Flocculibacter collagenilyticus: one gene and its partner. The main gene of each other region encodes a partner of the protein of the gene in region 2 in a complex. Links are inferred from orthologs where the notes say so. Each region holds a gene or a part of one and is shown on either strand. Other genes may lie near its edges. The genes, in order: mfd and uvrA.

The links.
Region 1: the proteins of uvrA (region 2) and mfd are in contact, whole or in part, in a crystal structure (PDB 4DFC), measured with the Escherichia coli proteins. The link is inferred for Flocculibacter collagenilyticus from one-to-one orthologs.

Annotation. Positions count from the first base shown.
Region 1 is NZ_CP059888.1:1,827,569-1,831,973, forward strand. Bases 54-4,131 are described here. They hold mfd (transcription-repair coupling factor), read right to left. Parts: upstream 3,752-4,131; coding sequence 254-3,751; downstream 54-253. Other genes in these bases: HUU81_RS08170 (CsiV family protein), read right to left, coding at 54-220; HUU81_RS08180 (carbon-nitrogen hydrolase), read right to left, coding at 3,820-4,131. Also shown: more of HUU81_RS08170, read right to left, coding at 1-53; more of HUU81_RS08180, read right to left, coding at 4,132-4,405. UniProt on the Escherichia coli protein: Couples transcription and DNA repair by recognizing RNA polymerase (RNAP) stalled at DNA lesions. Mediates ATP-dependent release of RNAP and its truncated transcript from the DNA, and recruitment of nucleotide excision repair machinery to the damaged site.
Region 2 is NZ_CP059888.1:3,334,452-3,338,167, forward strand. What follows is about bases 58-3,446. They hold uvrA (excinuclease ABC subunit UvrA), read left to right. Parts: upstream 58-420; coding sequence 421-3,246; downstream 3,247-3,446. Other genes in these bases: HUU81_RS14820 (tellurite resistance TerB family protein), read right to left, coding at 58-191; HUU81_RS14830 (hypothetical protein), read right to left, coding at 3,294-3,446. Also shown: more of HUU81_RS14820, read right to left, coding at 1-57; more of HUU81_RS14830, read right to left, coding at 3,447-3,716. UniProt on the Escherichia coli protein: The UvrABC repair system catalyzes the recognition and processing of DNA lesions. UvrA is an ATPase and a DNA-binding protein. A damage recognition complex composed of 2 UvrA and 2 UvrB subunits scans DNA for abnormalities.

The DNA of each region.
Region 1 (4,405 bases), 1.5 Mb from region 2 along the record:
ATGGCGTCAGTAAATCTCTTATTCTTTTTAAGGGTATTGCCGTGACGTTGTCCTCAAACTTTTCTGCGACATCAGCATCTGTTTTGTTATTAGTAAATAAGATGATTTCAATTTCAAACCATCGAACACCGCCAGAACGCGTTTGCGCTTCAACTTGAGTCGAAAATGTAACAACAGAAACAAATAAAATCGTTAAAACAACACGTACGTGCTTTATCATGTTTAAAAATACCACTCTTATTACTGGTAACGGTTAGGCTGCAACTTGTCTTTCATGTAAATCATTTAAAATTGCATTAATTAGTTTCACACGCTCTTTGGTATCTTTTGCTTCAATATTAAATTTTAAGCGGGTAGGTCCTTCCATACGATATATCTGAGGTTGTGTTTGGATCAAGGAAATAATGAAGCTTGGGTCAACTTTTGTGTTTTGAGTAAACTCAATCACACCGCCTTTTGGTCCAGCTTCAAGTTTACTAATACCTAACTTTTCAGTGATCATTTTAAATTCTGTTATCTTGATCAGGTTTTTGGCTGCATCAGGCAGTAATCCGAAACGGTCGATTAATTCTACTTGTACATCATCTAATTGTTCGGTGGATGTACAGCTTGCAATTTTTTTATACAACGAAAGGCGAATATTAACGTCATGAATGTAGTCATCTGGCAGTAATGCTGGAATTCTTAGTTCAACTTCAGATTGCTTTCTAATTAGATGATCAAGCGTTGGTTCTTTACCTTCTTTTAACGCGTGAACGGCCTGTTCCAGCATGTCCATATAAAGGGTATAACCTACAGATGCAATTTGGCCACTTTGTTCATCACCTAATAACTCACCTGCACCACGTATTTCCAAGTCGTGGGTTGCCAGTGCGAAGCCAGCCCCTAAGTCTTCAAGGTTCTCAATAGCTTCTAAACGCTTAATGGCATCTTTTGTCATGCGCTTTTCATGTGGCGTTAATAAATAGGCGTATGCTTGGTGGTGCGAGCGTCCAACGCGGCCTCTTAATTGATGCATTTGCGCCAGACCTAGATGGTCGGCTCGGTCCATAATAATAGTATTGGCGGTTGGAACGTCGATGCCTGTTTCAATAATTGTGGTACACACGATCACGTTAAAACGTTGGTGATAAAAATCAGACATGATGCGTTCAAGTTCTTTTTCTCGCATTTGACCATGTGCGGTAGTAACCGTCGCTTCAGGCACTAACGTAGCTATTGCTTGGGCGGTTTCTTCAATGGTGTCTACATTATTGTGCAAGAAATAGACTTGGCCACCACGTTTAATCTCGCGCAAAATAGCTTCGCGTATAAGTGCGTTATCTTTTTGTCTGACAAATGTTTTAACCGACAATCGCTTGGCCGGAGGAGTCGCAATAATTGATAAATCGCGCATCCCGCTCATGGCCATATTGAGTGTTCGAGGAATTGGAGTGGCAGTCAAAGTTAAAATGTCTACATCAGCACGCAATGCTTTAATTTTTTCTTTCTGGCGTACACCAAATCTGTGCTCTTCATCAACGATCAGTAAGCCTAAATCGGCAAACTTAATATCTTCTTGAAGTAATTTATGTGTGCCAATCACGATATCTACACGACCGTTATTTAATTCTTCTAGTACTGCTTTTTGCTCTTTAGGTGTTTTAAAGCGCGATAGCACTTCTACTTTAATTGGCCAATTGGCAAATCGGTCTTTAAAGTTTTCATAATGTTGTTGTGCGAGCAGGGTGGTGGGTACTAAGCACGCTACTTGTTTTCCGTCATTAACAGCCACAAAAGCTGCGCGCATAGCTACTTCTGTTTTACCAAAGCCCACATCGCCACACACCAATCTGTCCATCGCATTTGCTTTTGTCATGTCTTGAATAACAGACTCTATTGCATCCACTTGGTCAACGGTTTCCTCAAAAGGGAAGCCATTTGCAAATTGCACATATTGTTCTTTATCAATTTTATAAGCGTAACCTGGCTTCGCTTCACGTTGGGCGTAAATATCTAGTAGTTCAGCTGCTACGTCTCTTACACGTTCAGCAGCACGTTTTTTTGCTTTTTCCCAAGCGTCAGAACCTAGTTTATGAAGGGGGGCTGATTCTTGCTCGCCACCTGAATAACGGCTAATTAACTCTAGCGATGAAACTGGTACAAATAATTTTGCGTCATTTGCATATTGAATCGATAAAAATTCGGTTTGCGTTCCGCCAGCATCAATGGTTTCTAAGCCTAAATAACGCCCGACACCGTGATCAATGTGCACAATAGGCTGTCCGACTTTAAGCTCTGCTAAATTGCGAACAATAGCATCGGCACTGGTTTCTTTTTCGTGTTTGCGGCGACGCCTGCGCTGGCTGACACGATGACCTAGCAATTCTGTTTCAGTAATAAGCACTACAGGCGGTTGTGTTTTATGGTGAGGATTAAAAATTACACTATTTTCAGCTGTACCAACCACTAAGCCAACGCTTGTTTGTGCGTCTAAAAATGCAGACAAGTGCTGAAATTCCTGTGGCCGTATATCAGCTTTTGCCAACAATTCTGAAACGGTTTCTCTTCGGCCAGCCGACTCAACTGAAAACAACACTCGGCCGCGCTGCTCTTTAATGCTTACGATAAAGTCTTGTAAACTTTTGTATGGCGTTTTTGACTGATTATTGATGGCGATGTCAGGAATGGTCGCGGCATCAATATTTGTTCTGCCCGCCGCTTTGGTAAGCTCGGCAATACTTAACGTAATACGCGGGTATGTTTTGAAGTGGCTAAATAATTCTTCTTTAGGTAAGAATATACTAGTTGGTTCTAATAAAGGCCGTGTTACATCATAACGTCTGTCTTCGTAGCGAAACGATATATCTTTCCAAGCTTGATCAGTTGCACCTTCAAGATCCCCAAGCGTTAATAACAATGTGTTATTAGGCAAGTAATCAAAAATGGTCGCAACATTATCGAAAAATAGTGGCAAATAGTATTCAATACCAGCAGGCATATTTCCTTTGCTTACTTGCTGATAGATACTTTCTTTTTCATTCGATAATTTAAACAGCTCGCGATATTTTGTTCTAAAACGTTCAATGGCATCTTCGTCAGTAGGAAATTCACTACCGGGTAGTAACTCCACTTTGTCTAGTTTATTGCCAGAGCGCTGCGTTTCAATGTCAAAAATACGAATGCTATCAACTTCATCATCGAAAAGATCTAATCGAATGGGTGTGGTTGAACCCATTGGGAAAATATCGAAAATTGACCCTCGTAATGAGTACTCACCGTGCTCCATCACTTGATCAACCGAGTGATAACCTGCTGATTCTAAGTCATTGCGCAATTGGAATGGGTCAAATTTGTCACCATTTTTAACCACTAAGCTATTAGCATTAATGTAAGCTTTCGGAGCAATTCGTTGGATAACCGTGCTAATAGGGACAATAACGACACCGCTTTTAAGTTTTGGTAAGTTATAAAGTGTTTGTAAGCGTTGCGAGATTATATCTTGGTGCGGGCTAAAACTATCGTATGGTAAGGTTTCCCAGTCTGGGAATACAAATACGTCATAATCATTGGGCTGTTTAAAAAATGCGAGCTCTTGTTCAATTTTAAGTGCAGTAGGTGTGTCGGGCACAACAAGTAATGTTGGCCCAGCGGCTTTGTCTACCGCTTCGCTTACTGCAAGCGAAAGGGCGCTACCTACTAAATTTCCCCAGTGGATTTTATCTTTATTGTTTTTTACAAAAGGAAGATTTAATAAGTTAGTGGTAGACATGTTTTAAATTACACCTTTAATCTGCTATTCAATGATATTGATATTGTTCAATGTGACTAATGCTGCCATTAATCACGGTATATTTTTGTGAGATCGTGATAATGGTCCACTCTACGATCTCGTAAATAAGGCCAAATACGTCTTACATCTTCACTACGATGTTTGTCTAAAAGTGCAAACAAAATTTCATCATCTTGTTCATTAGCATGTGCTAACACTTCGCCTTGCGGGCCTGCAACAAACGAATTACCCCAAAACTGTATGCCGTCACTGTGACCAGACGGGTCTGATTCATGACCCACTCGGTTACAAGCAATTACCGGAATACCATTAGCTACGGCATGCGCACGCTGTACAATAACCCATGCGTCAAGCTGGCGCGCTTTTTCTTCATCATCGTCCCGAGGATCCCAACCAATGGCTGTTGGATAAATTAACACTTCCGCACCCGCCATTGCCATTAATCTTGCCCCTTCAGGGAACCACTGGTCCCAACACACTAATACGCCTAATTTACCTATACTGGTTTGAATTGGTTCAAAACCCATATCGCCAGGCGTGAAATAAAACTTTTCGTAAAAGCCCGGATCATCTGGAATATGCATTTTACGGTATTTTCCAGCGATTGAACCATCTGACTCTATCACTACGGCG
Region 2 (3,716 bases):
AGCTCTTCGTGACTTAAGTTGAATCGCTTTTGCAATAACTCTTTAAGTACCCGCTCTTCTGTTACTTGCTTATCATCGTCTGCTTTCGCAACTTCAAACAATAATGCCGCAGCTGCTAGTTCTCTTCTATGTTTAGGTTCAGGTTGGGTGTTTTCTTTGCCTACTAATAACTGTTTAAGTGCATTTAACACATATTCACCTTTTCAATTATGGTTTGAATTACGCTGATATATTTAAATATACGTTGCTATGCAAATAAAGTAACCAGCGTATTGTTTCTAATTGTTATTTTATTCGCACGTTTTACAGCTTTGTTTAAGTGAATAATCAAAGTAGTACAGGTATAACATTAAGTTATGTCGACCTTTGTGCGACTTATGTGCCATAATTCTTCTTTTACTTTCAGGTAATCGTTGCACAATGGATAAGATTGAAGTTAGAGGCGCCAGAACCCATAATCTCAAAAATATTAATTTAGAAATTCCTCGCGACAAACTCATTGTTATTACAGGACTCTCCGGTTCAGGCAAATCTTCTTTAGCGTTCGATACTTTATATGCTGAAGGCCAGCGCCGATACGTTGAATCGCTTTCTTCATACGCTCGTCAATTTTTATCATTAATGGAAAAACCCGACGTTGATCATATTGAAGGTTTATCCCCTGCAATCTCTATTGAGCAAAAATCAACATCACATAATCCACGCTCAACAGTTGGCACTATTACCGAAATTTATGATTATTTAAGACTCCTCTTTGCACGTGTTGGCGAACCTCGGTGTCCAACTCATCAGGAACCACTGGCAGCACAAACCGTTAGCCAAATGGTAGATAAAGTATTGGCGCAAGAACAAGGTGCCAAAATCATGGTGCTAGCGCCGGTTGTGCAAGAACGTAAAGGTGAGCATTTAAAAACACTAGAAAACTTAGCTGCCCAAGGTTTTATCCGCGCAAGGATTGACGGCAATGTATGTGATTTGTCTGATCCCCCTGAGCTTGAGCTACACAAAAAGCACACGATAGAAGTTGTTGTGGATCGCTTAAAAGTCAGAGATGACATACAGCAGCGTTTGGCTGAATCATTTGAAACCGCGTTAGAGTTGTCAGGCGGTACGGCAAAAGTTGCATGGATGGAAGAAGATAAGTCTGAAATGCTATTTTCAGCTAATTTTGCTTGTCCGTTATGTGGCTATAGTATGACAGAGCTAGAGCCGCGTTTATTTAGCTTTAACAACCCAGCAGGTGCCTGCCAAAGTTGTGACGGCTTAGGTGAAAAGCAGTTTTTTGATCCTGACAGAGTTATTAGTAACCATGAATTAAGTTTGTCTGGCGGAGCCATTCGAGGATGGGATAAACGCAATTTCTATTATTTTCAAATGCTCACAGCATTAGCGGAACATTATGGCTTCGACCTAAATACGCCTTTCAATGAATTAGCAGCAGAACATCAAAAGGTAGTGCTAGAAGGAAGTGGACGAACCGATATTGAATTCAAATATATGAATGATCGCGGTGACGTGGTACAGCGTAAACACCCTTTTGAAGGGATATTACCTAATATGTCGCGTCGCTATCGAGAAACAGAATCTAACGCGGTGCGTGATGAGTTATCAAAATATATTAGCCATCAATCATGTCCAAGCTGTGACGGTAGTCGACTGCGTGAAGAAGCAAGAAATGTATTTGTAGAAAACAGTAAAATCAGTGATATTACCTACATGTCCATTGGCGACTCGTTAAGTTTCTTTGAACAATTAAACTTAGTAGGCCAAAAGGCTCAAATTGCTGAAAAAATTCTTAAAGAAATTCAAGATCGACTTACCTTTTTGGTGAATGTAGGGCTTAATTACTTAACCTTGTCACGCAACGCAAATACCTTATCAGGTGGCGAAGCTCAACGCATACGACTTGCTAGCCAAATTGGTGCTGGTCTTGTAGGAGTGATGTACGTACTAGACGAACCGTCCATTGGCTTGCATCAACGGGACAATGACCGCTTACTTGGCACATTAACGCACCTTAAAGAGTTAGGGAATACTGTTATTGTTGTTGAGCACGATGAAGATGCAATAAAAATGGCTGACCACGTTATTGATATTGGTCCAGGTGCTGGCGTACACGGTGGCCATGTTATTGCTCAAGGCACGGTTGACGACATAAAAGCAGAGCCAAAATCATTAACGGGGCAGTATCTTTCAGGTACCAAAGAAATTGCAGTACCAAAAATACGCCACGAACCTCAAGATGACAAGTGGTTAGCACTAAACGGTGCAACGGGAAATAACCTCAAAAATGTCAGTATCAAACTACCTATAGGACTAATTACCTGTATTACGGGTGTATCAGGTTCAGGCAAGTCTACCTTAATTAATGACACTTTATATCGTGTTGCCCACAGAGAACTAAACGGTGCTATGAGCGAAGAGCCAGCGCCATATGAAAGCGTGGATGGCATGGATCAGCTAGATAAAGTAATTGATATTGACCAAAGTCCAATTGGGCGTACGCCTCGCTCTAACCCTGCAACTTACACAGGTATATTTACTGCCATTCGTGACTTATTTGCAGGCACACAAGAAGCGCGTTCACGTGGCTACAAACCAGGGCGATTCAGCTTTAACGTTAAAGGCGGTCGATGTGAAGCATGCCAAGGTGATGGCATGATAAAGGTTGAAATGCACTTTTTACCCGACGTGTATGTACCTTGCGATGTATGTAAAGGAAAGCGCTATAATCGAGAAACGTTGGAAGTACAATATAAACAAAAGAATATTCATCAAGTACTCGACATGACTGTTGAAGATGCACGTGAGTTCTTTGAAGCGATTCCTGCAATATCTAGAAAACTTCAAACATTAATGGACGTGGGCTTGTCTTATATTCGACTTGGACAATCTGCTACCACCTTATCTGGTGGTGAGGCTCAGCGTGTAAAGCTCGCTAAAGAGTTATCGAAAAGAGATACAGGTAAAACACTTTATATTTTAGATGAACCAACCACAGGGCTTCATTTTTACGATATTCAACAGCTGCTTAATGTTATTCATCGCCTACGCGATCATGGTAATACTATTATCATTATCGAACATAACTTGGATGTCATTAAAACTGCGGATTGGATTGTCGATCTTGGCCCAGAAGGCGGTTCTGGTGGTGGTGAAATACTGGTAGAAGGTAAGCCAGAAGATATCGTTAAAAACCAACGTTCACACACCGCAAAATACTTAAAACCGTTACTCACGGCCTAATATAAAATGTAAAAAGGAGGCTTAATGCCTCCTTTCATCAAAGTATGTTAATTCAAGTCACGAACAAAATGTTCGTTATCAATCTGCCTAAAGCCTACAGCCTTTAAAAACTTCTTGTGTTCGCCATGAGTCGACTGAACTTTCAAATTAGTAATACCTAACCCTTTAAGTAGATCTAACCGTGATTCAAATAAAAATTCAGTATTTTTACGATCTCTTACATCAGGCGTAGCATAATCAATTAAAACCTCTGCTTGACCATCTTTTGCTTCAGTTAGCATAAAAAGTCCTACAGGTTTTAAGTTTCTCATGATGACAATTGTTGGCATAACTAGCCAACTCTTATCAAACTTAGGAAAAAAAGACTTTATATCTTCATAGTGTGAGTCCACCATAATTTCAACAAGTGGCCCTTTACCTGAGGCGTAATATAAAGTGTCGAACTGATCTTTAAAGCGATACATTTTCTG